DNA from 3 places in the Synechococcus sp. UW69 genome. Region 1 is predicted to be linked to each of the others. Evidence: predicted binding sites of a transcription regulator. Region 1 holds the regulator's gene; each other region holds the start of a gene.
The links. The regulator NtcA, encoded in region 1, controls nitrogen genes in cyanobacteria. The targets are predictions, from matches to a motif close to GTANCNNNNGNTAC.

Region 1 (10,446 bases):
GGCGGAACCGGTCTGGTGCACGGCTCGGCGCCAGGCCCGCCAGGAACGCGACCGGAGACTGGCAAGGCTGCCCCGTGCGAATGACTCCGCGGTGGACTGGAGTTGGTGGGGTCTGCAACCTTTGGCCTCTTGGTCACCACTGGTTCGGCTTCCAGCTGGATCGTGGTCGGTCGATGCCGTTTCACTGCCCCAGCAGGCTGCTGCGGTTGGTGGAACTTGGGTGCAGTTGCCACGTCAGCAAGGCAGTTGCTCTGTGCCCCTCAGGCTTGAACCAGGGTTGAAGCACTGTCCTTCTGAACCCCGTCATCCCGTGGTCATCGCGTCGCTGGGGTCAGGAGCCTGGCGTCTGGGTAATGATTTGGTTGAACTTGAGGTCTCCGCAGCCGGACTCCTTGCTTTCAAGGGGCGTGATGGAAGAGAGCAGTTGTCGGCGCCGCTGCAGCTCGAGCGCTACCGAGACCGTGGAGAATTTTGGGATGCCTGGGATCTGGCTGCTGGTTACCGCTCCAATCCCCTGGGTGTTGACTCCACGGGATCGTTGCAATGGCTCGACAAGGGCCCCCTGGTCGCCCATTTGGTGCTGAGGCGCAAAATTGGTGCCAGTTCCATGCGCCTGGACCTGCGGCTGAAGGCCGATACGCCTTGGCTGGAGCTGATCTGCAGCATCGACTGGTGCCAGACCCACGAGTTGTTGCGCCTGGAGCTGCCGCTGGCGACTCGCGCCGTTCGGATCGGTGCCGACACCAGTGGAGGGGTGATTGAACGCCCTGCTGAGCCGATGACACCCCGGGAAAAAGCCCGTTGGGAAGTCCCTGTGATCTCCTGGTTCGCTTCACAGTCGGCGGCTCCTGGAGGTGGGTTGGCTGTGTTGCTGGATGGTCCTCAGGGGGTTGATTGGTCTCCATCACGACTGGGCATTTCGCTGCTGCGCGGTCCAACCTGGCCTGATCCCAGTGCTGATCAGGGCTGGCATCGCCAGCGTCTTGCCCTCATGCCGTTGTCAGGCTCCTGGAGCGATGCCGGTGTACCCCAGGCTGCGATTGCATTTCGCGAGCCGGGTTGTTGTGCACCTCTGCCCGCTGAGCTGCGTCAGTGGGTCCCATCGCTCCCGAATCAGCTCACGCCGGTTGCTCTGCAGCGGAATGGCGGTGACTGCTTGCTGAAGCTGATGAACGCGGGATCTGCTCGCTGTAGATGGGCCCCCGGTTCAGGCTGGCGCGTTCGCTTTCAGGCCGACTCAACTGCAACAGATCAAGTGGTGATCGCTCCCGGAGACCTCGTGTCTCTAGTGCTGTCTCAGTCCTCGTGATCGTCAAACGGGTCATCGAGAGCTTTTGATGGCGGGCCAAAGGCCTGGTACACACCAAAACCGGTGAGTCCGAACAAAACGGCGAGCACACCGATGGCAACGGACAGGGCTGGGGACGACGTTTCCATCACATCTCTCGACAGGATCGACCCCTAACCGGAGTCGGCCCCTACAGTATCGGGACTTCAAACCACCCGAGACCCAGCGTCGTCATGGCCCAACGCACCCGTCTGGGAGACCTTCTCCGCCCACTGAACTCCGAGTACGGCAAGGTGGTTCCCGGATGGGGCACCACTCCCGTGATGGGCATCTTCATGGTGCTTTTCTTGGTGTTCCTGTTGGTGATCCTTCAGCTCTACAACAAGTCCCTGATCCTTGAGGGCATCAACGTGAACTGGAACGGCCTCGGCTGATCTGAACCCATGAATATCTTTGGCGTCGGTCTCCCCGAAATGGCGGTTATCGGCGCCGTTGCGCTACTGGTTTTCGGTCCGAAGCGCTTGCCAGAGCTTGGTCGCACGTTGGGAAAGACCCTGAAGGGATTCCAATCCGCGTCCAAGGAATTTGAGCGCGAGATCAACAAAGCCATGGCAGATCCGGAGGTGCCAGCGGACGCTGCCAAACCGGTCGAAGAACTTCCCCCCGGCGACTGAGTCGCCACAACTGAGTCGCCGCAGTGGTATGACCACCGATCTCAAGCTTGTCGTGGGACTGGGGAACCCCGGCACGAAATACACGGGCACGCGCCACAACATCGGCTTCATGGCTTTGGAGCTTTTTTCGGAGCGTTCCGGATTCAGTTTTCGGCAGCAAGCCAAATTGCATGGCTTGGCGGCCGACACAGGAGTGGGTGATCAGCGTTTGCGCCTCCTCATGCCGCAGACCTACATGAACGACAGCGGTCGTGCCATTCGTGCTGCGCTCGATTGGTTTGGCCTCGAGCCCCATCAACTGCTGGTGTTGGTGGATGACATGGATCTCCCCCTTGGCCGTTTGAGGCTGCGTGCTCAGGGGAGTGCTGGTGGTCACAACGGACTGCGTAGCACCATTCAGCATCTCGGCACCCAGGCGTTCCCCAGGCTGCGGATCGGGATTGGTGCTCCGGCTGAGAACCCTGCCGAGCGTCGTGCCCGAACGGTTTCTCACGTGCTTGGACCCTTCAGCAAGCTGGAGCAGCCCTGTGTGGGGGCTGTCCTGGACGCTGTCCTGGAAGGGATTCATCGTCTTCAACGTCAGAGCTTTGAGCGCGCCGGGACCTGGATCAACGGGTTTCGCTACGACCTGGAGTCCGAAGACTGATGCCGGCTCTTCCGGCGACAACAGCCCATCTACGGGTGCTTCGCCAATGTTTTCAGGCGAAACGTGTTGAGGGTGAGGTCTCTGCCGGAGGCTTTGAGTGGCAGTTTTCCTGGGCGTTTGACCGCGGCGAGCTGATGGTGGAGCCGTCCTTAGGACGTGCCCTGATCGAGGATGCCTTGCGGCGGTTCCTGGTGCGTTCTGATTACAAGCTCGAACCAGGAGGTGACTACACCTTCATGGTCAGGGCCAGGTTTTGAGCACGAATGTGGGTGCAGGCTCTGGCCATTGCAGGTGGCACCCCAGGTGCTCTTCCAGCATGACTAAGGCGGCAACAGCATCCAGGTCCACCGGTGGAATGCGCAGCCCTTTCGGTAGAACTCGGCGCCAACCCCGAGCCGGCCACAGCGTCCAGTAACGCTGTCTTGCCCGCAGGGTGGTCCCCTGCTCCGGAATCACGGTGAGGCTGCCCAGGCCTTCCAGCCGCTTGATCCACGCTTGGCTTCCTGTTCCGTCGCCAATCAGGATGCGATCTAGAGCTTGGTCTTGATTCCACTGCTCGAGCCAGGGTTCCACGGCCTCTGGGGTCAGAACATGGCCCTCGCTGACAAGACCATGCTGAAGATCGGCCAGCACAAGGCCACATTTGCAGCGGCCTGGGTCGAGCACGGCCACCCGTTTCATGGGGATGCCTCAACCGTGACGACTACAGCATCGGAGCTGTAGCTAATCCCTGCGGCAATCACCTTCAAGACCACGCTTTTGCTGGGTCCCTCCATCAATGCCTGGGCCAGTTGGGAGAGTGCTGATCCATCGAATTGCAGTCCTTCCGTCAGGGATCCTCGCCGTTGCACCTCGGCATAGGCCGAGGCCAAGAGAAGGTTCAGCCGCGTTCGAATGCCCTCCGGTGTGCGTTCATCCGTTCGCAGTGTGGTGGTCGCTAGCACGTCACCGCTTTGCGCCACCGGGCGGTTGGGACGCACTTCGGGGAAGGCGTACACCGCCGTTTCACCACGCAGCACATTGGTGGCGGAGCGCAGCGAGATCACCCAGGTGTCCGGCTTGCGGATGATGTTCTGCAAGCGTTCCACGTCGCTGCGGGGAACGCGGATCAACTGTCGTTCGGGTGCTTCACCCGGCCTCACCTTGCCGTAGGCGTTGGCATTGGCCTCTTGAAGCAGCCTGTCGACAGCCTGTTTCGCTTGATCAGGAGCATCGAGACGAACCGTTGCTCTCGCCAAGGTTTGTCCGCTACTGATCACCACCGATCCACGCCTCAGGGCGACCAGGTTGAATTCGAGTTCCTTGAGTTCCTGCTCGCCAGCTCGGATTCGGCTCCGCACGCTTTTCAATTCGGCCTCCGTGCGCTGGATGTCGGCATCGCGGGAGGCGATGTCCCGGCTCAGACGCTCACGTTCTGCTTCGAGTTGGGCGCGTTCGTTCTGCAGGGGAGCCAGTTCACGGCGCAGGGTGTCAGCCCGTTGCTGTGACTGCTTGAGTTCAGCGGCGATCCGGTTGGCTTCTGTTCGGGTCTCTTCCCGTTCCCGTTCGGCTGCATCGAGCTGCCGCCGGCTGTCCTGGAGCCGGTCTTGCAGAGCATCCAGTTCAAACAGGCCCACCCGCAGCTGGCGGCTCACCAGCAGCAGCAGGCCGAGCGACAGTGCGCTGATCAGGCTGCCGGTCAGCACCGTAATCAGAACGGCGGTCCGTCGCGGGCGCATCTTGAACAGACTCAGGCGGGCCTTGCCGACACGACTTCCCAGCCGGTCACCCAGGGTCGACAGAACGCCCCCGAGCACCAGCAGAACCAGGATCAGTGCCCAGCCACTCATGGCCGCACCTGTGGGTTGACGTGCTGCCTAGCTGAATCGTTTGGCCAGAGCGATTGGATCCAGAACGGTGATTTTTTTGCGGTCAATCTGAACCAGACCGGATTGACGCAAGTCTCCCAGCAGACGCGTGATTGTCACGCGCGTTGAGCCAATCGCTTCGGCGATGGCCTGATGGGACAGGCGCAGGTCGATGGTGATTCCCAGTTCATCCGCTACGCCGAAATCCCTGCACAGCACCAACAGAAAGCTCACCAGTCGGGATGACATGTCCCTGTGGGTCAGCGTTTCGATCATCGTTTCGGTCTGAAGAATCCGACTGGAAAGGCCCTGCAGCAAGCGCAGGCCAACGCTGGTATCCGCTTCGATCGCCGCCTTCACGGATGTCGCAGGCGCCGTCACCATCTCGACTCTGGTGAAGGCTACGGCGTGGTAGAAGCGATCAGACCGTTGACCGGTCAGCAACGACAGCACCCCAAAGAGGCTGTTCTCGCGGAGCAAGGCCACTGTGATCTCTTCCCCTGACTCGTAGACGCGGGAGAGACGGACCGCTCCGCGGCGGATCAGATAGACACGTTCAGCAGGATCTCCAGGGAAAAAGATGGTCTTGTTGCGGTCCACCAGTTCACTGCTGGCGCCGTCCAGATCCCGGATGATTTCCAGGAGGGAGCGGTTGGCCGGTTCTGTGCTGGGGGTTGGAGCCACCATCTGCGGGGCGTATCGGCTGAAACCTCGGCTACTGGTCATGACAACCCCCTGGTGAGGCGAAGCTACGGAGCCAACGGTGGCCGCCGTGTAGCGGTTATTACGTAACTCTGCTGTGCTCGTTCATCGCTTGGCGTTGCGCCTGCATCAGGGATGTCAATCCAGGCTCAGCCAGATCCAGTAATTCATTGAGCTGGCTGCGGCTGAAGGGCGCTCCCTCCGCAGTTCCCTGGATCTCCAACAGGCGACCATCGCCAGCCTGCACAACATTCAGGTCCACCTCAGCTCTGCTGTCTTCGCTGTAGTCCAGATCCAGCAAGGCCTGGCCACCCACTAGGCCGACGGACACGGCCGCTACCTGGTCGATCAGTGGCGATTGCTCCAGAATCCCCTTTTCCACGAGTGAAAGGCAGGCTTGCTCAAGGCCGAGCCAAGCTCCCGTGATGGATGCAGTCCGTGTTCCGGCGTCGGCTTGGATCACATCGCAGTCGATCAGCAAGGTGCGCTCGCCCAGACGCTTCATGTCGATCACAGCGCGAAGGCTTCGGCCGATCAACCGTTGAATCTCCTGCGTGCGGCCCGACAATTTCATGAGCTCCCGTGATTGCCTCTGCGGCGTGGATCCCGGCAGCAGCCGGTATTCGGCGCTGACCCATCCCAACCCTTCCCCCTTCCGCCAGCGGGGAACCTTGTCCTCCAGGCAGACGCTGCACAGAACAGCGGTTCGGCCGGTGTGAACCACAAGGGAGCTCAAGGCAAAACCCATGGGATTCCAGGTCACCGAGAACGGCCGTAATTGCTCAGGGCGACGGCCATCGGTTCGGCTTCCAGCGGTTTGGCTCATCGGTGGTGTGCAGTTCTTCAAGCCTCGCAGCCGGTTGGTTCTCGCCCGTCCAAACACCATGGGTGGTGTCAATGCACTTGTGGAATGTCATCTCGCCGCTACATTCAAGGTCTTGCCGGGATTGCCCGGACGGATGTTGCCGTGATGACCACAAGCCTTGCCGACCCCCAAGCGTTCCAGAACTCTCTGGATCGGGATCAGCAGGCTTTGCAACGGGCAGGACTCAGGCCCCTGCCACCTGTTGCAGATCCTCCACCCCTATATCTGGTGGCGCCCGAAGGGCAGCTCCAGGTGCACACAGCGCCCTATCGCGGCAGTTTCGCCAGTGTTCTCAGTCAGGCGATGCGTTCCGCTGGCCTGGGCAGTCGTGTTCTGATCAGTCAGTTCCTCAAAGGGGGCGTGCAGCAGGGGCCCGCAGGTCGCGTCCAACTTTGTGGAGGCCTGGTTTGGCTGCGTCCTGAGGTGCCTCTCTGCCTCTCCTCTCCGAATCACCCCGGCGGTGCGGAGGCGGTGGCTGCCGTTTGGTCCATCTGCCGTCAGCATTTGATTCAGGGGGATCTCGACCAGTTGGTTCTGGATGAAATCGGCCTGGCTGTGGCCTTCGGTTACCTCAATGAATCGGACGTGATTTCAGCTCTCGAGCAGCGGCCCGCCTCGATGGATGTGATCATCACAGGACCTGCGATCCCCGCTGGCGTGGTGGAGATGGCAGATCAAGTCACGGAGTTGCGCCGAGGTTTCTGATGCTCAAGTGCGATCGCTGGATCACTGAACAGGCTGGGCAGGGAATGATCGAGCCATTCCAGAGCGGCCTCGTCCGTCATCTGGATCCGGAGCAGAAGCTGCGTCCGGTGCTGAGCTTTGGTTGCTCCTCCTACGGCTACGACCTACGCCTGTCTCCTCAGGAATTTTTGATCTTCCGGCACGTTCCCGGCACGGTGATGAATCCCAAGCGGTTCAATCCGGCCAATCTCGAGCCAACTCCTCTCCATGAAGATGAGGACGGTCGATATTTCATTCTTCCGGCCCACTCCTATGGCCTTGGCGTGGCGCTTGAAAAGCTTCGAGTTCCTCCCAACATCACTGTGATCTGTTTGGGTAAGAGTACTTATGCCCGCCTTGGAATCATTGTGAACACCACCCCAGCGGAAGCCAGCTGGGAGGGTCACCTCACCCTTGAATTCAGCAACAGCTCCGGTGCTGACTGCCGGATCTATGCCGATGAAGGCATTTGTCAGCTGTTGTTTTTTGAGGGTGATCCCTGTGCGACCACCTACAGCGATCGGCAGGGCAAATACCAGCACCAGCCCGAACGTGTGACGCTCGCCAAGGTTTAGATCTCCCCGCTTTAAGGGGCCAGTCGTGCTCGATGCAGCCTGCTTTTTTCGTACCAGGCGGCGAACTCAGGAGCCCAATCCACCATGTGGGGCCACATCAGATCGCAGAGCTGGCGGATCTCCAGCTGAGCATCGAGTTTGGCCCGTAGATCCATGAAGTGGAGAAACGCGCGCAAACTGAAGCTCACCACAAAGTGCTGGCGGTAGTCGAACGGAAGGATGCCGCGGGCGTGCTCCTCGGAGAAGCCGGCTTTGAGAAGATCCCTGTATCGCTCGGCAGCGCTTCGGCATAGATCAAGATCTTGGTTGCGCAGCTCTTCCGTGTAGGCATATTTCTTGCCCTGCCTGTCGCTGTAGTCGCCGACGGGCCGCAAATAAAACACCTCTTCAAGCTCTAGGGCCCCATCCGCTGCTCTGCAGATGCGATCGCCCGTGTAGCGCATCGATTGCACATCGAAGCTCACGCCGACCCGATGGGTGCGGGCCTGCTGCATCACCGAATGAGGGAACCAGCCCACGTTCAGCACGATCTGTGCATGTTCCATGGGGCCGTAATGGCCGCGCTCTCCGGATAGCAAACGTTTAACGCAGATCTCCCCAGCCCTTTGTTCATCAGGCCAACTGGCACGATCTCCGGCCACAAAACCTTCGCTGTAGTCCTGATGCATGGCCGCATAGATGCATTGCTGCGGGTTCGGCGTGGCAGCGATCAGATCGACCCGAAAGCGGTCCATGGGAGCGTCAGAGTGACGAGTTGTGGTGATCATGGCGAGGTGTGTCAACCATGGCTGCGAGGTCCAGCCGTTGGTTGGATCGACGTTCCCGCTAATGCGCTATCTGCGGAGGAGGGACCAGGCAGACGGCTGATGCTGCCGACTCCAGGCAAGGCTGGCAATGGCTGATTCTCAAGCAGTGCAGCACTCAAGAGTTGCAGTTCTTCCGAGCTGCGCAGGCCGAGGGATCGGCCCCTTGGCTCCCCCTCGGCGTTGAACAGGTTCAACTGAGGAATGCCATTCACGTCGTAGCGATCAACCAGATCTTGCCAACGGGGATTGTCGACGTTCACCAGAACAACATCGAGTTGCTCTCGGGAACTCTGCTCCAGTTCCAGCATTGAGGGAGCCATTTCTCTGCAGACCTGACACCAGTCGGCGTAGAACTCGATCAGTGTGGGCCGTCCGTTGTTCAAAGCAGTCTGCGGGTCGAGGGATCGTCTCGCCAGCTGCTCCATCGGACTTTCGCTCTGAATACCGCCTCGCAACATCACCAGACCGAGGGCGAGAGCAACCGCGACCAGCACCAGCACCCATCGCTGTGTCGTGCCAAGGGGAGAAGACTCTGGGGAACGTGTCATCGCGCCTCAACCGCTGCCATCACTTTGGCAGCTCCTCAGGAAGCTCGCGGCTAGCTTGCACCCATGCCAATTCTGCGACTGCTGAGCCTTCCGGTTCGGGCGCCGTTGCTGACGGTGCTGTTTCTCGTTGCGGTTGTGCTCGGAAACCATTGGCAGGTTGTTCAGCCCGCATTCACCTCTCTCTTCGGGGTGAGTTCGGCCTGGTTCTGGTGCCTCGTGCTGCTGCAGGCCGAGGTGGTTGTCGTGTTCTGCACAATGCCGGATCTGCTGCTGCGGCAGGTGTCGATGCTCATGGCGTCCAGCCGGGTGATGACGTTGGTCGTCACGTTGCTGTTGGTGATTACCGGTGGCATTTACCTGCTCAAGCTCAATGTTCTTACCGACGTTCTGATCCTGGCTTCAGCCTTGCTGTTGGCGCGTCTCGATCTCATTCGCATTGGCGTCCTGCCCGGTGCCAGGACGTGCCTATTCCTGATGAGTGCCGTCGTGATCGGCGGCATCGTCGCTGGCACGCTTCTGCCTAACCCCACGGCCAACCTCTTCGCAGGAGGGTTGATCACCACCTGAGTAGCCGATCAGGTTGTCGAGCACTTTCTTGGTGTAGAAGCGTGTTTCCGGGTACGGAATGCGTTCTACCCAGAGCGCAGCATCGTCCCCATTGGTGGGCTGAGGCCATGAGGCCACGGCGCCGGGCCCGGCGTTGTAGCTCGCAATACTGCGAAAGGGGTCGTTCTCCCATCGCTCTAATAATTGGTTGAGGTATCGCGCTCCCAGTTGGATGTTGTCGGCGGGATCCTGCAGCATCAGCGTGCTGGTTGGCTCGCCAGCCATCTCCGTGGCTGTGGATGGAAGCAGTTGCATCACGCCAACGGCCCCTGCGGGGGAGACGACCCCAGGTGCAAAGCGTGACTCCTGCTTGGCGATCGCTCGCAGCAGATTGGCGTCAAGATCTTCCTCCTGCGCTGCTGCTTTCATCTCAGCCTGGAAGAGGCGGGGGAACTGGCTGCGGTGGAGGAGGTGCCGTTGCTGGCAGCTGGGATCACGCCAGCGAAGGCTGAGCCACCAGAGCTGATCCAGTCCCATCCAGGTGTCTCCGACGGCAAGGCGCAGTCTGCCTTCGGCGAGACGTTCTTCGGGTGGGAGCGTGATCACAGGATCACGCTGTGCCTGCCAGATCTCCCAGGCTGCATGCACCTGCCCGAGCCGCCAAAGGGTGTTCACTAAGGCGTCTTGGCTATTGAGGGGTTGCCAGGTCTGTGGATCCTTCTGCGGGTGTTGTTTGCGTAGATCCAGAGGTCCTGAGATCCCTAGGCGATCCATGGCGCGCCATCGGTAGTAGCCCGCTGGGAAGGACCTGATCAGGCTGCGCCAGGTGCGCTCAGCCTTTTCCGTTTCACCAAGTTCCTGGTGGCTGAGCCCAAGCCAGAACAGCCTGCGTGCCTCCAACGGTGGTGGCAGAGGGCCCTGCTCGCTGCGGCGGTCCAACAGGTTGCGGGTGCGCTCCCAATTCCCGGCAAGGAAAGCATCGCGGGCGAGGTCCCATTGGAGTTGCCAGATGTCGGGATCGTTGGGCCACCGGTTCAGGGCGGCTTCCGCTTCATTGCCGTCGGCCAGTCGCACGCGAGCCGCGGCAACGGCGGCTGAGCGCTTCTCAACGCCTGCCGGCAGGGCATCCAGGACCCCAGGATCGGGATAAAGCGGCTCGCTCAAAATCCTTGCCGCTTCAAGGCTTGCGGCATGGCCTGGGTGGGTTTGCGCCAGGGTCAGCAGCT
Region 2 (10,446 bases), on a different contig from region 1:
TAACAGCCCAAATCGGTGCATCAATAATCTTCCTTAGCGTTGTTCAACACGAATGATTGCTGTGAGTGAATCTTTCGGAGGTCTGCCCAACAAGGAGTTGAGTTCTGGTGTGTCGCAATGGTGGCGTGAACGGGTTCAACACCTGATTGATTGTGGGCGAGCCGAAGACGCCCGGTGTCTGTATTTGGAGTTCGGCGAAGACAGCGCAGGAAGCCTGAACCTCTGAAGACCACGCATGAAAAAGGAGGGTTCCCTAAGCCCTCCCGGAGTCGACGCATTACCCCTCACCGGGGTGAACTAAGTGTTACGTACTGAACAAAGTGGCGCTGTAAGTGTTGATACCTATTCTTGATTGCGTGGATCAACCTAAGGATTGTTCTTGGCGCCGCAGGGTCTCATAGGCCTGCCAAAGGCCTTCTACTTCTGAGCACACCTCCTGACGATTGCAGACGCGATAACGGCCTTGACCGATGGCATCAATTGTTGAGCCCTTGGAGGTGGCGCAGATTCGACTGATGCTCGCCATGGAAATCCTTCGTGGGATCAAGGATCTACAACCACGCGGGTTCCACTTGCACGCTTGTTTTGCACTTCTAAATCTCTTTGGTGAAAGAAAAGAGCCATGGCTATGGGAGTGCCGTTATGCCTTCGTTGTGATTGATCTGCACATCAGCGTCGAGCCAAAAAAAGAAACCGGGCATTGCCCGGTTTCTTTCATGCTGGTGAGTTGCTTACAGAGCGCTCAGGCTTTCGAAGGCTTGGTGGTGAGTGCTGCAGACATGGCTGTGGCCAAGAGCATGCATCCGGCGACGGCGAGGAAACCCATGGTTCGGGAAAGAATTTCTCAGCCATCATTTCCACAGATGGCGTCAGCTTTTGTTGCTGTTGTCACGGAATCCGGAAGATCCATCCTTGTGGCCGTCCTCGGTCGTTTTTAGAGGCATGTCCTGGCGGTCTAGGCATGAGGAGCACAGCAATTTCCCCTTGTTGCGCCAGTAGGCCTCCATCGATCGTTCGATGCGCATCGAGCATCCCTCACAGCGAAATAACGGCATCGACGATTTCTCGACGCCGCCCTTCTAACGCAATGGCCCTGCCGAACCGGTGCTCTCTGTGACGATGGGTGTGCTTCCGCCGCTCCAGCGTTGTGATGCAGCCAGTGCGTGTGTTGCTGCTGATCCTGATTTCGCCTGTTGCCTTTGAGGCAACGGCGTTCCAGCCCTTAGACCGTGTGGACGGTTGGTTGATTGAGCGCCGTTTGGATGAAAGGCAGGAGCCGATCTGCCGTGCATCTGTTCCAGGCCCTGGCACCTGGTTTTCGGCAAGGGTCCGGTTGGATCCAGATGATTTGATTGTTGTGCCGGCTGGACTGCAGAGGCCTGATGAAGCTGCGCTGATCGCTGTTCGTGAGGCCCTCCAGCGCTGTCGCGACAGTGTTCTTTATCTCTGAGCCGATAAAGCTTTGTGGCTGGTGGTGCTGCCGCGGTGAAATCGGGCTATGAAACTCAGTGTCGGCCTTTGTCAAAAAAACGTCGACTCCTCACACCACCTGAGCCTCCGTTAACCGCGGGGGCTTTTTCTTGCCCCAATCCCGAACTACACCTTTTGATTTTGTGCTCAGCAAAAGTTTTGCGGTTGTGATGTTTTTAACGACTTTTGTCTGATGTATTGCATCGAGAGGCTTGATTCAGGGGGGCAATGGATTCAGGAGATCTGCTTCAAAACGGAGTTCAAAGCCTTTGTGAATGCCCGCACCAAATCACGTGCCACCTTGAAGACCTATCGCGTGGTTCATGCCACCTGGAATCAGGTGGTCACCGTTGTGCAGGGATCGGCTGAATCCTTTTGAATCGCTTTGATTTGGTGTCTTCAGTGCCGCTGTGATCCCGAAGACTTCAGGTCACTTCTTGGGATGGGGGATGTCCTGAGCCATAACCAGTGGCCTCGAGGACTTTGGACATGATTCTCACGCGGTATCTCAGTAGCGAAGGTTGGGTGGAGGAGTGTTCCCATGCTCACGCTTTTGATGCCTACATCGACGCACGACGTCGCTGTGTTCTTCGAGGCTGCCCGTATTTGCTCGTCAATGCGGAGACCGGCGGCACAGTTTCGGTACTCACGGTGAAGCAGTGTTTGCATCAGTACGGCGTTGATGGTGATCTATCCGATTAATCGAATCGTTTGATCTCTTCGGTGGATCGATGGAAGAGCGGGCAGGATGGCGGTGGCTGAAATTTCCCCATGTCGACGTTCCTGGTCACCGGCGCGAACCGTGGGATCGGGTTGGAATACTGCCGTCAGCTCAAGGCCCGGGGCGAGGAGGTGGTGGCGGTCTGCCGTCAAAGCAGTGATGAATTGGAGCATCTAGGGGTGCGTGTTGAAGCCGGCCTTGAACTGAGTGACAGCCAATGCATCGATGATCTGGTGCACCGCTTGACGGGCTTGCCGCTTGATGGCGTCATCCTCAATGCCGGAATCCTGCAGTCGATGCGGTTGGCCGATCTGGATCCCACGGGAATCCTTCGGCAGTTTGAGGTGAATGCCCTTGCTCCTCTGCTGCTCGCCCGGGCTTTGCTGAATCAGATGCCCCGTGGTGCCAAGTTGGTGTTGATGACCAGCCGTATGGGCTCCATTGATGACAACACATCTGGAGGTTCCTATGGCTATCGGATGTCGAAGGTGGCCCTCAATATGGCCGGAAAATCATTGGCGATCGATCTGGAGCCACTCGGCATCGCCGTTGCAATTTTGCATCCTGGATTGGTGCGTACTCGGATGATCCAGTTCAATCCAAGCGGTATTCACCCGGAGCAGGCGGTGGAGGGTCTGTTGGCACGGATTGATGCCTTGACCATGGCCAACAGCGGCAGCTTCTGGCATGCCAATGGTGAGCTATTGCCGTGGTGAGACGGGAGAAACGCTTTGGGTTTTGATCCGCGTCACTGGTCTGGCGGACGTTCTGAACAACGGGTTACCAGCAATGTTGAGGCGTTGCTGGCGGAGAACGATGCCCTTCGACGTGAGGTGTTGCGGCTCAACAGTGAGTTGGACCGACTGCAGCGGCAGCAACGCCAACGCTTCCGAACCGAAACGACTTCCCACCGCTCTTGGAGTGAGCCATCGGCCCAAGCTCCGCCGCGCATCAGCAGCCACCAGGTGCAGGCTTGGGGGCAGTCCCTTTCACAACAGCCGGGATGGAGTGTCCTGCGTCAGCGCGGGTTGGAGTCTTTGATTGATCAGCTCAATCGCAGCAGTTTCCCCTCTCATCTGACCCTTGAACAGCGACTCGATCGTCTGGTTCCTGGTTTAGGGACTGATCTTCGGGTAGCGGTTGGATCCAAGGCGAGCAAACAAACAACGGCAGTCTTGGCGGCGTTTGCGATGTTCGGCGTTCGGGCCAGCGAGTGGCTCGATGAGGATCCACGACGGGTGGTTGAACAGCTGCGTCAGCACCAGGAACAATTCAGCTCCAAGCGGCAGGGACGTCGCACGCGAAGTGATCAAAGGCGAACAGATCGTGTGGACTTTGGACATCCCCGTGATCCACGGATTGCAGCTTTAGATGTCCTCGGGTTGGACGCCAACGCGTCACTCTCCGAGATCAAGCAGGCTCACCGAAAATTGGTGAAACAGCACCATCCCGACCTTGGCGGTTCGGCAGAGGCTTTTCGCCGTGTTAATGAAGCGTATCAACGCTTGGTGAACTAACTCAGCTCCACCAGGCCTTCTGGATGTTTGTTAGCGGTGTGTCTGCATACTTGAAATAGTCAAGGTCGATGAGCGGGTCGACATTGCAGGCTTTGCCTCTGCTGATTGCCTGAGCGATACGCTCAATTCCATCGTCGGCTGAGAGCGCTCTCCCAAATTTGTCGGCGCCGTAGAAGCTATGCAGCAACCCAGTTTCCAAGATGCTGATTGCTCCTATAAAGCCAAGGGTTGCTCCCTCTGAGCGGCTTGAAGAAGCCATGAATGCTGTGACTTCCAATTCTCCGATGGGGGTGGTGTCATACCCAGCAATCAGATGGATCCAGTCGTGATGCGCGAGTGCTGCGTTACCGGCACCAAGTTCACCGGGAAGTTTGAATCCTCTTGATTGGTAAAACTCCCAGAGACTGCGTCCAAGGCTGCCCTGGGAACAGTTTTTGAGGTTGTCCCAGCGTGCAAACTCATCAGGATCCGCCGTGACACATACGCCGTAGGCGTGATCACCGTATTTTTTCAAGAGATCCTGAAAGACGGGATCGCTTTGATCATCGCCTTCTCCGATCCAGTTGCAGCGGTAAAAATCTGTTGTTGCCTGGGTGATGGCGTTGTGTGCCAATTCCCTGGCGAGGTTCAGGATCTCGCTGTTGATGTTCAGTGCGTCTGCCCAATGATCAATGTCCCTACTCAACGTCTCCGGGATTGGATTGCAAAGCATTTCGAAGGCGATCAGCAGTTCCAACAGCTCTTGGCGCTCCGGTGCTTGCGTCAACGTCTCTGCCAACGTTTCAACCTCAATTCCGGGATGGCCGGAGAAGTCAATCTCAGCGTCAAGCAGCTTCAGGAAAAGGGTGTGGGCAAGGTCCTGTTGAAAAGACGTGTACCAGTGGCCTTCAACTCTGTGGACTTGCACCAGTGCTGATGCCAGGAGATTGGCTTGTTCGTGCGAATTATGAATTAGGAACATCGTTCCAGCACGCCTTGAAGAAACCAATGCTTAGCGATGGATCGCGACTTCTGAGCGGTCTTGTCCGATGATTGAGATCAAGTTGGGGCGATTGCATGCCAGTGGAATTTGGGGTCGTCTGCATCGGTGCAGGCATCGCGATCGGTATCTCCTTGGGTGTGGCGGTTTGGTTTGAACGTTGGAAAGCCAAGCAGCCTGATCCCACGACGAAACAGCCATAAAAAAAGTCCCGCCTAAGCGGGACTTGATCGAGCGTTTTGTGCTGAGGTCAGCGAGCGACTTTCTGACCGCGATAAACGAGAACAGAACGCTGGTTGCTGGAAGCAGCTGCGTTGTTCTTGGTGTACTTCTGGCCGCGATAGGTCAGGGTCATGATGAGTTCCTCGAAGCAAGCTCAGGTCCCCGTTCCATGGCCTGAATCGAACTGCGCCTCGCCTAAGGCGGGGTGAACGTAGTTGCGTAGCTGTTGCTACACAACCTTTATAGAGGCGATATCAACCCACGTGTCGTTCGTGCTGTTACACAGCTGCAATTTTGTTTAGCCCAGGCCTGAATAACCCCGCTTGGATGCATTCCAGCGGTTTTCATTCAATTGCTTCCGCGCCCGTTTGGCGGTGTATGCACCGGGCGAGGTTTGAGTTGCGGCGTTTTTTGAGCCGCCTTGGTGATGGCCTGCAACAGAGTGGGGTAGGCAGTGGTTTGCGTCATCTCAGCGTTTCAGGAACTGATTTCATCTTGTCGCTGCTTGGTGTGACGGAATGATGGATCGGCTACCGATCTGGTGGTTCAAACTCTGACGGTTTGTTCTGGACTCAAAGCTTCCATTAACTTGTTGTCATGGTGAACAGTTCGCACGCAATCAAGTGTTCTTTGATGCTTACTTAGTGTGAAGCTGCTAGCGCCTTAAGCCTCCGTTCGTACCGTGTAGGCACACTGTTTTAGATGTCATGAAAAGCTCTCAGAGCAAAGATGATTGGGTGAAGGCACAGCAACACAAGCTTCATAAGCCCATTGATGTGGACACATTGATGTGGGTGCGAAACCGCTTAATGCGCTTGGAAGTGGAGGCGCGTTGGGCCGACCGCATTTGTGTGTTTGAGGAGTTCTTTCCTAACGACGCGATCATTCCGCGCATTTGAACGAATTCTGTTGTTGACTTTTTTGGGCCAAAAGGGAGGTGTGGCAAAAACCTGCAGCAGTCATCATCTGGCCTCTGTATGGGCTCAACAGGGCATGTCGGTGTGTGTTGTTGACGCGGATCGCAACCGTTCCGCAACCGCCTCTTCGCCTGAGGAATTCTCCCGTTTGAGGGGGTTCCAGCCGAGGCTGCAGCGAAAGCCACGCGCCGCCATGCCTACGTGATCATCACGGAGGGTCAAGCCAGAAGCCATGAAGATGAACTCAACAATCTCTCAGCAGGTGCCGTCGAGTTCAGTGTTGAACTCTCCTCAATGCTGCGGCAGATGGGCACCATGCATACCGCGTTGTTGGTGAAGGTGGATCGTCGTCAACAACGGCTTGCTCAGGATGCGAGCCAAATCTTGGATGGTTTTGGGTCGATGTGATGCAGGCAGCAATCCCCCTGTTGGCTGCGTTTGAAAAAGCAGAGGTGGCGGGTCGGCCTATGGCCAGGCGACTGTTCAGATCCGTGAACGCTTGTATGGCGATCACCCACGGCGTCGGTTGCCGATCGAACAGACAGGCCAATCGGTTGCCGCAATCATTGCTCCAGTTGAATGTTTGGTGATGGGCCGTATTTCCTGGGGGGTAAAAAATCCGACCCGTTGTTCAGCTGCTTCAACCTGGCAGTCCAATGATTTATCTGCCTCTTCAGCGCAACCTGCGGTGAAGTCCTCCCGATCTGCTGCCGTGCTCAGCGCGAGCTCCTCTGGTGAAAACGCATGATCGAAACCGTTGTGATGCTTGCGATCGGCTTGTCCATGGCCGGCGTTGTTCTGGGAACTCTCACCACTGACCAGTCGGTTTAAGTTCAGACGTCGTCGCTGCTTTTGATGCCAGGTCTTTTCGCCTTCATGCTCGGGCAGCTGGAGATCAGCAATCTCACAGCTGTCTTTCTGGTTTTGGTGGCGTTGGTGTTTGTGGGTAGCTTCGCCGTGGTGTCGTTGCAGACCGGCGAGCTGATCAAACCTCCTAAAAAATGATTGAGACGCTCTTGGTCAACGGTCAGCAGGTCGTGCTGAAGGTGCCCAGCGACCGTGTTGTTGCTGAGCGGGTGGTGCGTCACATTCAACGGCGTATTTATGAGGACGACTGGAGGCCCTACACCTGCAAAGCCGATGCACTGCGGGCATGGGTCCGCTTGGGAGGCATCCGAGTGCAGGTTCTGCACGCCTTGAAATTGGTCTGATGACGAGCTGAATTTCAGAACGATCCCAGCAACTGAGTCATCGCTGCCGCTGCACCGATCCCCCCGAAGAACAACACCAAGGGAAGAAGAACAGGCCAGCGTGCGCTTGTGTCGGGATTCATCGGATGGTTTTGAACATTCGAGACAACGCTATTGAGCCGTTCTGCTCAGTGGAGATGGCGACCGTTGCCGGCCTCAGAGCTCCATGATGCGGAGACGGTTCATTCGATCTCTGAAGGTTCGATGCCTGAGCAATCCAAGGTCACGCAGGCTGAGTCCTCCCATGTCGTGGTGATCGGTGCTGGCTGGGCGGGCTGGGGTGCTGCGAAAGCCCTCTGTGAAGCAGGCATGCGGGTCACCCTGATCGATGGGATGGCGGATCCAACAGGTCGTACGCCAACGCGCACCGCATCTGGCAACCCTTTTGAAGCCGGTACCCGTGGTTTCTGGAGGGATTACCCCAACATCAATGCGCTGACCCATGAGCTCGAGCTCGAGCATGTGTTTACCGACTTCACGACCAGTGCCTTCTGGTCTCCCGATGGTTTGGAGGCCACCGCACCGGTGTTTGGTGATGGGTGGCAGCTCCCCAGTCCTTTGGGGCAGGCCATGGCGACGGTTAAGAACTTCAAGCGCCTTCCAGTTGCCGATCGATTGAGTATCGCCGGGCTTCTGGTGGCGATGCTTGATCTCAATCGCAGTGAGGCAACATTCCGGCGTTATGACGCCATCGATGCGCTGACGCTGTTCCGCCAACTGAAGATCAGTGAGCGGATGATCAATGAGTTTTTGCGTCCGATTCTTCTGGTGGGGCTGTTCAAGCCACCCGAAGACTTATCCGCTGCCGTCACCATGGAGCTGCTCTATTACTACGCCTTGGCGCATCAGGACTCCTTCGATGTGCGCTGGATTCGTTCTGGGACCATCGCAGAGCGGTTGATCGCTCCATTGGCGGAACGCTTGCTGGACCGTTGTCAGCTCACAGTTCAGGGAGGCACACTGGCAACTTGTCTCAATCTCGATCACCAGGCAGCAGCGATCCAGTCTGTGGAGGTCCGTTCGCCCGCAACGGGACGAACAAGTGTGATCGACGATGTCGATGCGGTTGTTCTGGCGGTGGGTTCCAAGGGCATGAATGCTCTGATGGAGCAGTCGCCGTGCTGTGCGGGAGCCCTACCGGAGCTGGTGGCTGCCGGCACATTGGGCGCGATTGATGTGGTGTCGGTGCGGTTGTGGCTGGATCGCTATGTCGCAGTCGACGATCCCGCCAATGTCTTCTCGCGCTTTGCGCCATTGCAGGGTTCGGGTGCCACCTTCTTCATGCTCGACCAGCTGCAGAAAGGAGATGAAACGGATCTCTGGGGTGGTCGTGCTCCTCAGGGGTCCGTCGTTGCCAGCGACTTCTACAACGCCACAGCGATTGCGGCTCTGAGTGATCACGAGATCGTCGACACCCTGATGAAAGAGCTTCTGCCGCAGGCGGTGCCGGGTTTTCGGTTGGCGCGGGCTCTGGAGTTTGAGGTGCGGCGTTACCCGGGTTCGGTGTCGTTGTTCTCACCTGGCAGTTTCAGCCAACGTCCGCCGCTGCAAACATCGTTGCCATCCGTGGTCTGCGCTGGCGACTGGGTGCGGATGGGAGACCGGGAGCACGGTGCCAAGGGACTGTGCCAGGAACGTGCCTATGTCTGCGGCCTTGAGGCAGCCAATGCCTTGATACGGAGTGGTGTGCTCAAAGGAATGGATCGCGCGACGAGTCGAGAGCATGAAGTGCTTCCGATTCGTCCCGAAGAGCCCCAAGTGCTGCTGGGGCGGGCGATGAACAAACTCGTGATGGATCCGTTGGAGGCTTTCGGCATCCGGTTGCCTTGGATGCCCTGAGCTCAGAAATTCAGCTGACCGGAGAGCCAAAGTTCCTGCCAAGACCCTTGGGCTGCAGCACTTAACGCCATGAAGATGGTCACGCTGATGCCGCCCAGGGTTAGACCCACCCCCATCATGATCAGGGCGGTTAGCCCTTCTGCCTGGGTGAGTGGTTGCTTGTCGAGAAAGCGACGCTTGGCCATGGCTGCGGATCCGATGCTCCCGTTCTGCATCGGCCTCCGGGGTCTTGGCAACTGGCCTTATCACTCATTTATGCAGAGTTGATGCAACACCCGATGGTTGGGGTCTGAGCGAGGAATCTCAGCGAGGCTTCGCTTTCAGATCTGCGCTTGACGTCGCCCCAGAGGGTTTCATCATGCAGCTATGACAGGTTTGATCTGTGGCATGACAGCCCTGTGGCTCCACTCTTGGTGGTGTTGCAGAACAACAAATTCGCCGGCGGTCAAACGAAGCTGGCCCTATCCACGTTCCTGGAAAAACAGCTCTGATCTCTACGCAAGGCCCTGTCGTCGGCATCGCCATCTCAGAGCGCGCACCCAATTGACTGCCCGCAGTCGCCGCTTCGCCGCTGCACCCTGAAACGCGTGAAAGCCTCCGTTTTTTGCTTGGCTCCCCTTTGGTTCAAGTGAGCGATGAGAACCTCAGTTCAAAGACCTTGCTGGGCTCGTGTAAAGCATGGATTTTCACAGGCAACATTGCGGGTCGTTGTTGTTTCCATCGTGTCCAAGGTCGTTGGGATTGAGGAGCGACCTCGGCTTGGCGTGAGATCTGCACTGATGTCGCCTCTTTGATCTGGGCTTGCTGCTCCAGTTCGGCACTGAGGAAGAGTCCTGCAAGGGAAACCATCAGGATCGTCAGGATTGCTGCGAAGAGATACATGGTCGACCGAGCAATGGCTTGTTCCTGTTCCTTGCTCAGGTCGCTCATGGTCTCGGCCAAGATCTGAAAGAGGTGTATCAGGCCAAACTCTTGGCTGCGATTACAGAGAATGTCGTTTTGTGTGGGGACCTGAAGTCGACGTCGTTCGTCGCAGACGCGTTTAGGTCATTTCACCCTTAATCACAGCCTTAGTAGCTTTCGTTACTAAAAATCGTTAAGATGCTTGAACCGGCGCTTACAGCTTGAACGGCAGCCAATCGATCGAGGTCATCAGAGAGAAGCGTCGTCAGCAGCTGATGGGTCTGTCGTTTGTGGCTGCAGCGGTTGGTGTGCTGACGCTTTTGACGATGCGTCTTGGCTCCTGTTGTTCCTGGTTCGGCACGCACTGACCGCTATTGGCCTCGATTAGGGGGCTTCTGCTCGTCCCCTAGATCTGGTGTTTTTTCAGGCTAGACCCGCATCTGAGGGCTGATCACACTAGATGTGGTGTCTCCCGTCTTGCTTGTTGATGCAGGGCCGGTATCTTTCGAAAGTTCCCCATCGCCTGGCTCCAGTCCGTTCGGCTGGGGCTTTTTTGTTGTCCAGCACCGAAAGCTGTAACCAGGCAAACCAATCTCCAATTTTCTTAAGTGACAAGTGTCGGATTTTG
Region 3 (10,446 bases), 390 kb from region 1:
CGAAAGCATTGGTGCTGAAACGGGCTGCCCGATTTCGGTGGACCCACAGTTCAGTGTTGATCCCACCCCTGCTGATGCTGTGGTGATGGCCACGATTGCTGAGGCCTCGGCCGATCTCGGTTTGTCTTACAGCCATCTCCCCAGCCGAGCCAGCCACGATGCGCAGGAGGTTGGTCGCCGTTGGCCGATGGGCATGATTTTTGTTCCCAGTCGGGGTGGTTTGAGTCACTCCGCTGCGGAGTTCACCAGCGACGAAGAGTGCTGGGCGGGCACTGCGGTGCTTTTGGAAACGCTGCTGCGGCTCGACCGTCAGCTGCCGTGACCTTTTCGATCCTGGCCCGTGATCCCAACAACGGCCGCTTTGGCGTGGCTGTTGCCACCTGTCATCTGGCCGTTGGATCCACCGTGCCCCACATCCGCGCCGGAGTTGGCGCTGTGGCGACCCAGGCCCACACCAATCCCTATCTGGGGATCTGTGGCCTTGAACGCTTGGAGCAGAGTGCGGATGCGGAAAATGTTTTGGCCAGCCTTCTGGCGGATGATCAGCATCGTGATCGGCGTCAGTTTCATCTGATCGACCTGGATGGTCGAACGGCCTGTTGGACGGGGCAGGATTGCGGGGCTTGGGCTGGGCACCGCCATCGGCGTGATCTGTCTGTCGCCGGCAATTGTTTGGTCGACGACGGTGTTGTGGAGGTGATGGAGCAGGCGTATCTCACCAGCGATCCCAGCTGGAAACTTGGTCGACGCCTGATGGCTGCACTGCAGGCGGGGGAGGCTGCCGGAGGCGATCACCGCTCCGATTTCTGCACCTCAGCAGCGGTGCAGGTGAGTGGTGAAGCTGCCTTTCCGCTGTTGGACCTACGGGTTGATTTCCATGAGCGTGCGGTGGAACAGTTGATGGAGGTTTACGAACGCAGCCAGGCACTTTGGGCCCAGGAATGGAGGGATGAACTCTCAGAGTTGCCCATGCTCAACCGGTTGGTGGCTTAATGATTCGCGTTGGTTTGTGCCATTAAAAAAAGCCCATCAACACTGGGTGTCGAGGGCTTTTTGCAAAACTCTGAATGGCTCAACTGGGGACTGTGGCTTCCCACTCCACATTCAAACCAGCTTGACGCGCATCATTGACGAGGTCGTCGATGCAATCGATTCCAAATGCAGCCTGGCCAGACAGCAAGGCATCCCATTCGCTGGCTGGGAAGTGGGTTTGCAGCCAGAACACGCCGTGCACGCTGGAGGGATTCACCTGCACAAGGCCTTTGTCGAGGCGGGAAGTGATGAGATCCAACGTCGTTGCTGAGGCTGGATCTATTACGCCCTAATCCTCGGAACTGGAATGTTCGAGTTGCTACAGATTGAGAAGTTGGCCTAGCGCGTGTAGCCCACCCCGCGGTACACGAGCTGCACCGGAGTGCGGTGGCTGTTGATCTGGCGGGATTGGTACACGTTGCGGCGGTAGACCAGCTGCACACCGGGCCTGCCCTCAGTGGCGTTCTTTTGCTGGTACTGATGCCCGCGATAGAGAAGGGTGGTCATTGGAAGGTCCTCGAAGCAAGCTCAGGTCCCCGTTCCATGGCCTGAGGCGAACTGCGCTTCGCGTGGTGCGAAGTGAACGATCGGTAGCTGATGCTACAGAGCTATTGAAGCGTTTTCGGTCGTGGTGTTGATGTTCGGTTCGACACTTGATCTGAAAAGTTTTTGCTTTTGTTTATTTTTATCCGTAGAAATTAGTTGGCCTTGCTGATGTGAATCACCTGGTCTTGCAGCACTCCTGCAGCTGAGCGAGCGCAGCATTGAAAAAGTGTCGACCTTGCTCCTGCAGCTTGTTACCAAGCCAGCGCCACTCCCGCATCAGGCGTTCGGGCCCTTCAGGCCCAAGGGCGCTCATCACATAGGTGTGGTCGTTGGCGATCCAGCGTTGCAGTGCGTCTCTGTTGATCTCGAGGTGGCATTGCAGGCCAATGGCGTGATCGCCGATTCGAAACACCTGTTCCGCACAGTGCAGCGAGGAACCAAGAAGGGTTGCATCGCCTGGCAGGTGGATGCGATCGCCATGCCAATGCAGCACCAAGCTGCTGCTCGGTTGTCCCTGCAGTAAGGCCTCATCGCTCCGTTCAGCAACCCAGTGGATTGCCCCCAGTCCCAGTTCCTTGAGTTGCTGTGGTGGCGCTCCAACCTGCAGGGGTTCCACGGATCCGCCAGCAGCGACAGCCAAGAGCTGCGCCCCCAGGCAGATGCCCAGCACCGGTCGACGCTGCTGGTGCCAGGCCGTCAACCAGTTCAGCTCGGCTTGGAGCCAGTGCAGGTCTTGATGATGCTGCTCGTTCACCCCCATTGGTCCCCCCAGCACCAGCGCGATGCTGTTCGGGCATTCACTTGGGTGCGGCAGGCGGTCGCCTCGGTCGGGCCGCAGGGTCCGGAGAGTCATTCCCCGTTCCCGTGCCAGTTGTCCCACCAGTTCGGGCCCTTCGTGGTCAACGTGCTGGATCACCAGCAGGGTGGTGGTCAAAGCAGCAGATAGCGCTGGGCGAGGGGCAGCACTTCGGCGGGCTCGCAGGTGAGCAGTTCACCGTCGGCGAACACCTCATAGGTCTGCGGGTCCACGCTCACCTTCGGCAGTGCGGAATTGAGTTTGAGAGCGCTTTTGCCCACGCTGCGGGTGTCCTTCACCGCCATGCAGGTGCGCTCCAGACCCAGTTGACGTTGGATATCAGCATCCATGGCGGCTGCGCTCACGAAGGTGAGGCAGCTGGGAGCCAAGGCTTTGCCGAAGGCGCCGAACATGGGCCTGCCGTGCACGGGCCCGGGGGTGGGAATGGAGGCGTTGGCATCCCCCATCTGGGCCCACACGATCGAACCGCCCTTGATCACCAGTTCCGGGCGAATGCCGAAGAAGCCCGGCTTCCACAGCACGAGATCGGCGAGCTTGCCGGTTTCGATCGAGCCCACCTCGCTGCTGATGCCATGGGCAAGAGCGGGGTTGATTGTCACCTTGGCGATGTAGCGCTTCAGCCGATGGTTGTCGTTGCGGTTGGAGTCTTCCGGGAGCGCACCGCGCTGCACCTTCATCTTGTGGGCGGTCTGGAAGGTGCGGGTGATCACTTCGCCCACGCGCCCCATGGCCTGGGAGTCGCTGGCGATGATCGAGAAGGCGCCCAGGTCGTGAAGGATGTCTTCGGCGGCGATCGTTTCGCGGCGAATCCGCGATTCGGCAAAAGCCACGTCCTCGGGGATTTTGGGGTCGAGGTGGTGGCACACCATCAGCATGTCGAGGTGCTCCTCGAGCGTGTTGCGGGTGTAGGGCCGGGTGGGATTCGTGCTGCTCGGCAGCACATTTGCTTCGCCGCAGATCTTGATGATGTCTGGGGCATGGCCGCCGCCGGCACCTTCGGTGTGGAAGGTGTGGATCGTGCGTCCCTTGATGGCGGCGATCGTGTCTTCCACGAAGCCGGCTTCATTCAAGGTGTCGGTGTGGATGCACACCTGCACATCCATCCGGTCGGCCACCGACAGACAGGCATCGATGGTGGCCGGCGTGGTGCCCCAGTCTTCATGCAGCTTCAGGCCGCAGGCACCGGCGCGCACCTGTTCCTCCAGGGCTTCCGGGGTGCTGGCGTTGCCCTTGCCAAAGAAGCCCAGGTTCACCGGCAAGCCTTCGGCGGCCTGGAGCATTCGCCCGATGTGAAACGCCCCAGGGGTGCAGGTGGTGGCATTGGTGCCGGTGGCTGGTCCGGTGCCGCCGCCCATCAGGGTGGTGACGCCACTGGCCAGAGCAGTTTCGATCTGCTGGGGGCAGATGAAGTGGATGTGGGTGTCGATGCCACCGGCCGTGAGGATGTGACCTTCCCCAGCGATCGCCTCGGTGCCGGGGCCCACCACGATCGTGACCCCTTCCTGGGTGTCGGGGTTGCCGGCTTTGCCGATGCCCACGATTCGGCCGTCTTTGAGGCCGACATCGGCTTTGACGATGCCCCACCAATCGAGGATTAAGGCATTGGTGATCACTGTGTCGACGGCGCCTTCGGCTCGAGGGGTCTGGGACTGGCCCATGCCATCGCGAATCACCTTGCCGCCGCCGAACTTCACCTCATCCCCGTAGACGGTGTAGTCCTTCTCGACTTCGAGGATCAGCTCGGTGTCCGCAAGGCGAACCCGGTCGCCGGTGGTGGGTCCGTAGGTCTCGGCGTAGGCCTGGCGGGAGATGCGGTAGGGCATGGGTCAGGCGTCGAGGGGTCCGTTGATCTGGCCGTTGAAGCCGATGACGCGTCGGGCACCGGCAAAGGGAATGAGGTTCACGTCGCGACTGTCGCCAGGTTCAAAGCGGATGGCGGTGCCGGCGGGGATGTCGAGACGATGACCGCGGGCTGCGGCCCGGTCGAACTGCAGGGCGGCGTTGGCTTCGGCGAAATGGAAGTGGGAGCCCACTTGCACCGGTCGATCGCCACTGTTGGAGACGCTCACCGTGGTGACGGGTCGTCCCGCATTCAGCTCAAGTTCACCCGGTTCGGGAAGCAGTTCGCCGGGAATGAGAGGTGCCATGGGTTCTGCCTCAGCGAATTGGGTCGTGCAGGGTGACGAGCTTGGTGCCATCGGGGAAGACGGCTTCGATCTGCACCTCGTGCACGAGCTCGGGCACGCCGTCCATCACCTGGTCCTGACGCAGCCAGGTGGTGCCCTCCTGCATCAGCTCCGCCACGTTCTTGCCGTCACGGGCACCTTCAAGCACCAGAAAACTGAGCCAGGCCACCGATTCGGGGTGGTTGAGCTTCAGGCCGCGGTTCAATCGTCGTTCCGCAAGCAGTGCCGCGGTCACGATCAGGAGTTTGTCCTTTTCCTGGGGACTGAGATGCATAGCGAAGCTCGGTCTTCTTCAGTGTGTCTCCGCTGCAGCCTCGAAAGCGTTCACGGTGGACGTTTGTCGGCGCAGAGGCTGCTCCTGCAGGGGCCAGACCCTGGGGATGCGAGGTGTTGTCAGGCCCCGGAGCCTTCGTGTGCGCTCCCAGATTCGGCTGAACCAGAAGCGGGCATCGCGGCTGGAAGTGCCGGAATAGCGGGCGATCAGCCCTTGCCCGAGGGCCCCGCAGCGCATCGTGCCCGTCAGCCCCTCACGGTCGGCCCGCGCTCCGTCCAGCAGCGTTGCGGTTGTTTCGGCGCCCATGGCCATGGGTGCGGCCCAGATCAGTGTTCCGAAAACCGGTGCACCAGCTAGGCCATGGGGGCCCTCCAGGCTGGCTCCGCCCAGTTCCACGCGATCAGCCAACTCCCATGTCGAGCCGGTTGAGGTGATGCGCTGAATCGTGAGGCTGGACCGCCATCGCCCCTGCTGCAGGGTTTCACCAGCGGCGGTTCGACCCAGGCGCACGATTTCTGCACTAACAAAGGAGGCATCCATTGGCAGGGTCACCGTCAGGTGCTGCTCGAACAAGGCATCGGCGTACAGCACCAATTCCTGCGGCAGCCATTCGAGATCACTGCCGCTGGCCAGCGAGCAGCACACGTGCTGTTGAGCAGAGCAGCCCTCAGGCTGCAAGCGGCTGCGGCCGATGGACCCGTAAACCTTCTGCGCCGCCACACTGGTGATCAGGCTGCGGCTGCTGGCTTCAAGCTTGATGTCGAGGCTGAGTTGATCGCCGCCCACCAGGCCTCCAGCGGTGTGCAGGACCGGCAGCTCGCAGCGTCCGTCATCACCGCGTTCACTGCGAAGCAGCTTGAACGGAGCTGTGCAGCCCCCTTGGTGTCGGGTGCTGCCGTTGGCTGCACGAAATTGCAGGTCGCAGCGGCCGTGCCAAGGATCGAGACGTTGCATGGCTTCACGCTCCGCTGCCATCGCCTTCATCTCTGTAGCAACGCACACCAAAGTGCTGCTGATGTCTGGGCAGGCTTTCTCTGTGGAACTGGAATGGAGATGGTGGTGACAGATGCAGTGGTGGTGTTGGAGCAGCGCCTGCAGAACAGCAGTGCCATGGCAACCCTGCACTTGCCGTTAACGGCTGAAGAGCGCACGGTATTGCGCGGTCGCCGCACCACCTCCTGCGGTCGCCTTGTTCTTCTTCAGTTGCCCCGTATGGGATCCCTGCAGCCTGGTGATCTGCTGGGGGATCAGTCCGGGTCGACCGTGGTGGAGGTGACGGCAGCGCCGGAAGCGCTGCTGCGGGTGCAGGGTTCGCATCCCCTTGAGCTGTTGCAGGCGGCTTATCACCTGGGCAATCGCCACGTTGCTCTTGAGCTGCATGAGCAGGAGCTGTTGCTCCCGGAGGACTCCGTGTTGGCCACGATGCTGGAAGGGCGTGGTTTGACGGTCAGTCGCTGCCTTCAGCCGTTTGCTCCCGAGGGTGGCGCCTATGGGGGGCATCAGCACGGATGACATCCCTGGCGTTGTTGCAACTGGTTAGCCCGGCGTTGCCCGTTGGTGCCTTCAGCTACTCGGAAGGTCTCGAGGTGCTGATTCAGGCTGGCTCCATCGCTGATGAGCAGGCCGTTCAGGCTTGGTTGGAGGCCGAATTGCAACGGGGTGCTGTGCGACTGGAGGCCGCTGCCTTGAGGCCCCTTGCAGAGGCCCTGGTGGAGTGGTCAACCCAGGCGGATGGCGCGGCCAAAGCGCGCCTGATCGATCTGGACGGTTGGCTGTTGGCCACCCGTGAAGCAGCAGAGCTGCGAGCGCAACAGCGTCAGATGGGAATGTCGCTGGTGCAGTTGATGTCTGACATGGGACAGGACCTGCCCGAACCTGTGCCCCTGAGCTGGCCAGCGGCCTGGGCTTGGGCTGCCGTGGGCTTGTCTGTTCCAGCGTGCGACATGGTGGAGGGATATCTCTATGGCTGGGTTGCCAATCAGCTCAGTGCGTCGGTGCGGCTGCTGCCGTTGGGTCCGTCCCGAGCGCAGGTGCTGCAACAGCGGCTGCTACCGATGATTGCCTCGCAAGCGCAGCAGCTTCAGGCTGCCGATCCGCAGCAGCTCTGGAGCAGCGGTGTGGGTGCGGGCATGGCGCAGCTTGCCCATGCTGAGCTGTATTCACGCCTGTTTCGAAGCTGATGAGCAGCAAACTGCGCCTGGGGGTGGCGGGTCCCGTGGGATCCGGCAAGACCGCACTGGTGGAGGCGCTCTGTCGCCGCTTGCGCGACGACCTGCAGCTCGCGGTGGTCACCAATGACATCTATACCCAGGAGGATGCCCAGTTCCTCACCCGTGCCGGTGCCCTGGATCCAGAGCGGATCCGCGGGGTGGAGACAGGCGGTTGTCCTCATACTGCGATCCGCGAAGACTGCTCGATCAACAGAGCAGCTGTTGCAGAGCTGGAAGCCCAATTTCCTGACCTGGATCTTGTTCTTGTTGAGAGTGGCGGCGACAACCTGGCGGCGAGCTTCAGCCCAGAGTTGGTGGATCTCTGCATCTATGTGATCGATGTTGCTGCTGGCGACAAGATCCCCCGTAAAGGAGGGCCTGGCATCACACGGTCTGATCTTTTGGTGATCAACAAGATTGATCTGGCTCCGCAGGTCGGTGCTGACCTTGCGGTGATGGAACAGGACACCCGGCGGATGCGTGGAGACAAGCCGTGGTGTTTCACCAACCTCCATAGCGGCGAGGGCCTGGAGCATGTGGTGGGCTTCTTGTTGCAACAGCTACCGAATCGCTGATCCATGGCCGCTGGGCTCGCGATTTAGTTCTTCTTGATACCAAAGCAAAGGCGTGCTGATTCGTACCTTCCGTCAGCTGCCGTCAGGCACATTCCTGTGTTGTGGAACACCATGAGCTCTTCTCTCTCTAAGCGCCTGTTCGCTGGCATGGCCGCGGCATCGCTGGGTCTTGCCGTGACTGCCTGTGGTGGTGACGACAAAGCTTCTGCACCCGCGACCGACTTTGACGACACCGTCACCGTTGGCATCCTGCATTCGCTGACCGGCACCATGGCCATCTCGGAGTCCACCCTGGTGGACACTGAAAAGATGGCGATCGATGAGATCAACGCCGCTGGTGGCGTTGAAGTCGATGGCAAGAAGTACAAGATCGAGTACATCGTCGAGGACGGTGCTTCCGATTGGCCCACCTTTGCTGAGAAATCCAAGAAACTGATCGATCAGGATCAGGTGCCCGTGGTCTTCGGCGGCTGGACCTCTGCTAGCCGCAAGGCGATGCTGCCTGTGTACGAGTCGAAGGACGCTTTCCTCTACTACCCGATTCAGTACGAGGGTCAGGAGTGTTCCAACAACATCTTCTACACCGGTGCGACTCCGAACCAGCAGTCAGAGCCTGCCACCGCGTTCATGTATGAGAAGTCGCCTGCCGCTGGCAAGCCCTTCTTCCTGGTGGGTTCGGACTACGTCTTCCCTCGTACCTCCAACACCATCACCAAAGAGCAGCTCAAGTCTCTGGGTGGTGAAGTGGTCGGTGAGGACTACCTGCCCCTGGGTAACACCGAAGTTGCTCCGATCATCGCCAAGATCAAAACAGCTCTGCCTGACGGCGGTGTGATCATCAACACCCTGAATGGCGACCAGAACGTTGCCTTCTTCAAGCAGATCCAAGACGCCGGGATCACCCCTGAGAACGGCTACTACGTGATGAGCTATTCCATCGCGGAAGAGGAAATCAGCACCATTGGTTCTGAGTTCCTCGAGGGCCACTACGGCGCTTGGAACTACATGATGTCGATCGATACCCCGGCATCCAAGAAGTTCGCTGCTGACTTCAAGGCCAAGTACGGCGAAGACCGTCAGGTGGCTGACCCTCAGGAGTCGGCTTACAACATGGTCTATCTCTGGAAGAAGGCTGTCGAGAAAGCCAACAGCTTCGACGACGACAAGGTGCGTGAAGCTCTGATTGGCATCGAATTTGATGCACCTCAGGGTCCTGTGACGGTGATGCCTAACCATCACCTGTCTCAGACCGTCCGCATCGGCCAGATCACGGCTGACGGCCAGTTCGAGATCCTCGAATCCACCGATGGTCCTGTGGCTCCTCAGGCCTGGAACCAGTTCGAGCCCAGCTCCAAAGGCTTCGCTTGCGACTGGACCGACGCTGCGAAAGGCGAGAAGTACAAGCTCTGATCCACGGATCACAGCCTGATTTCTCTTCAGGGAGGGGCCCGTTAACGGGTCCCTCCTTTTGTCGTTTCACTGAACGCTTCGTTTCACACGTCCGTGCAACTGCTGTTTGAAACCCTGTTCAACGGCGTCGCCATCGGCTCAGTTCTGCTGATGGCTGCCCTTGGACTGGCCATTGTCTTTGGCTTGATGGGTGTCATCAACCTCGCCCATGGCGAGTTGATCATGCTCGGGGCCTACACCACGTATGTGGTGCAGCTTGTCTTCAAGCTGCCTGCCTTGCAGCCCGTTTACAACGCCTACGTTCTCGTTGCTATTCCCCTGGCGTTCATCGTCAGCGGTGTTGTTGGCATTTTGTTAGAGCGCACCGTGATTCGCCGTCTTTACGGCAATCCGTTGGAAACACTCTTGGCGACCTGGGGTGTCAGTCTGATTCTTCAGCAGTTTGTGCGGAGTGTCCCTCTGGCTCACGCTGCCGGCCTGATTCTGGCTTTGGTGCTGGGTTTTGGTCTGCCTCTGTTGCTTCCGTCGTCTCTCTTGGCGGGGCCGCGAGCCCGCTTGGTGCGGGCTGGGAGCTGGGCTGTTTCAGCTCTGGCGGGTGTGTTGTTGGCTGGTGGCTTGGCCTCACAAATCAGCCGCATCGCCCGAGCCACCTCCCGAAACGTGGATGTGACGGCGCCCAAATGGATGCGCGGTGGGATCGAATACATGGATATCACCTTCCCAGTGCCCCGTCTCGTGATCATCGTCCTGACGATCGTTGCGGTGGTTGGGGTGACTTGGTTCCTCAACAAAAGTGTGTGGGGCATGCGCATTCGTGCCGTCACTCAGAACCGCTCGATGAGTGACTGCCTTGGCATCCCGACGGAGACCGTTGATGTGCTCACGTTTGGCATTGGCTCGGGTTTAGCCGGTGTGGCTGGGGTTGCTGTTTCCCTGCTTGGTTCGGTGGGCCCCAACGTGGGCGGGTCTTACATCGTGGGCTGTTTCATGGTGGTGGTGCTGGGCGGTGTCGGCAATTTGCTGGGAACCGTGCTGGCCTCGTTCGCCATTGGCGTTCTGACCGATCTGATCGGTGCTGGACGTTTGCTCACGATTTGGCCCGACATGCCGGCTCCCCTGGCCGGTGCCGTCAATTTCTTTGCCACAACGAGCATGGCTCAAGTGATGGTGTTTGCCCTGATCGTGGTGTTTTTGCAGTTCCGTCCTGCGGGTCTCTTCCCGCAAAAAGGCCGCATGGTGGAGGCTTGATCTGATGTTCCAAGCATTTCAACAACGCCGTTGGCCCTTGATCATCCTTTGGGTGGTGATCGTTGCGGCCATCGTTGCTGCGCCTGCTGTTCTGCCGGTGTTTCGGCTGAATTTGTTGGGTCGCTTCCTCTCCCTGGCGATCGTTGCT

Region 2: the regulator NtcA is predicted to act here: its motif matches at 5,129-5,142, upstream of DXY29_RS04980 (DUF4278 domain-containing protein).
Region 3: the regulator NtcA is predicted to act here: its motif matches at 7,667-7,680, upstream of urtA (urea ABC transporter substrate-binding protein).

The regions. Positions count from the first base shown of each region.
Region 1 is NZ_UCNW01000009.1:597,479-607,924, forward strand. Features, by position in the region: gene DXY29_RS10565 (glycoside hydrolase family 38 C-terminal domain-containing protein) at 1-1,309, shown strand, start outside; gene psbN (photosystem II reaction center protein PsbN) at 1,297-1,437, opposite strand; gene psbH (photosystem II reaction center phosphoprotein PsbH) at 1,522-1,722, shown strand; gene DXY29_RS10580 (TatA/E family twin arginine-targeting protein translocase) at 1,732-1,962, shown strand; gene pth (aminoacyl-tRNA hydrolase) at 1,991-2,608, shown strand; gene DXY29_RS10590 (DUF3146 family protein) at 2,608-2,865, shown strand; gene DXY29_RS10595 (resolvase) at 2,849-3,289, opposite strand; gene DXY29_RS10600 (DUF3084 domain-containing protein) at 3,286-4,437, opposite strand; gene ntcA (global nitrogen regulator NtcA) at 4,465-5,181, opposite strand; gene rph (ribonuclease PH) at 5,240-5,983, opposite strand; gene DXY29_RS10615 (cob(I)yrinic acid a,c-diamide adenosyltransferase) at 6,128-6,727, shown strand; gene dcd (dCTP deaminase) at 6,727-7,320, shown strand; gene thyX (FAD-dependent thymidylate synthase) at 7,332-8,054, opposite strand; gene DXY29_RS10630 (thioredoxin domain-containing protein) at 8,099-8,674, opposite strand; gene DXY29_RS10635 (hypothetical protein) at 8,738-9,241, shown strand; gene DXY29_RS10640 (lytic transglycosylase domain-containing protein) at 9,140-10,446, opposite strand, start outside.
Region 2 is NZ_UCNW01000008.1:240,713-251,158, reverse strand. Features, by position in the region: gene DXY29_RS13380 (hypothetical protein) at 62-226, shown strand; gene DXY29_RS13375 (hypothetical protein) at 362-526, opposite strand; gene DXY29_RS13370 (hypothetical protein) at 516-938, shown strand; gene DXY29_RS05010 (hypothetical protein) at 1,151-1,450, shown strand; gene DXY29_RS05005 (hypothetical protein) at 1,664-1,849, shown strand; gene DXY29_RS05000 (hypothetical protein) at 1,960-2,172, shown strand; gene DXY29_RS04995 (SDR family oxidoreductase) at 2,242-2,907, shown strand; gene DXY29_RS04990 (J domain-containing protein) at 2,923-3,708, shown strand; gene DXY29_RS04985 (hypothetical protein) at 3,710-4,696, opposite strand; gene DXY29_RS04980 (DUF4278 domain-containing protein) at 4,938-5,042, opposite strand; gene DXY29_RS04975 (hypothetical protein) at 5,617-5,808, shown strand; partial or broken gene DXY29_RS13925 (hypothetical protein) at 5,759-5,893, shown strand; gene DXY29_RS13830 (hypothetical protein) at 5,893-6,021, opposite strand; gene DXY29_RS13670 (hypothetical protein) at 6,028-6,234, shown strand; gene DXY29_RS13365 (hypothetical protein) at 6,682-6,831, shown strand; gene DXY29_RS04965 (hypothetical protein) at 6,828-7,037, shown strand; gene DXY29_RS04960 (FAD-dependent oxidoreductase) at 7,224-8,915, shown strand; gene DXY29_RS04955 (hypothetical protein) at 8,918-9,130, opposite strand; gene DXY29_RS04950 (hypothetical protein) at 9,540-9,845, opposite strand; gene DXY29_RS13360 (hypothetical protein) at 10,040-10,186, shown strand.
Region 3 is NZ_UCNW01000009.1:210,837-221,282, reverse strand. Features, by position in the region: gene DXY29_RS08755 (Zn-dependent hydrolase) at 1-322, shown strand, start outside; gene DXY29_RS08750 (DUF1028 domain-containing protein) at 319-993, shown strand; gene DXY29_RS08745 (hypothetical protein) at 1,073-1,291, opposite strand; gene DXY29_RS08740 (DUF4278 domain-containing protein) at 1,372-1,539, opposite strand; gene DXY29_RS08735 (type 1 glutamine amidotransferase) at 1,754-2,512, opposite strand; gene ureC (urease subunit alpha) at 2,509-4,218, opposite strand; gene DXY29_RS08725 (urease subunit beta) at 4,222-4,542, opposite strand; gene DXY29_RS08720 (urease subunit gamma) at 4,553-4,855, opposite strand; gene DXY29_RS08715 (urease accessory protein UreD) at 4,874-5,809, opposite strand; gene ureE (urease accessory protein UreE) at 5,915-6,367, shown strand; gene DXY29_RS08705 (urease accessory protein UreF) at 6,364-7,035, shown strand; gene ureG (urease accessory protein UreG) at 7,035-7,640, shown strand; gene urtA (urea ABC transporter substrate-binding protein) at 7,752-9,050, shown strand; gene DXY29_RS08690 (branched-chain amino acid ABC transporter permease) at 9,144-10,298, shown strand; gene urtC (urea ABC transporter permease subunit UrtC) at 10,303-10,446, shown strand, end outside.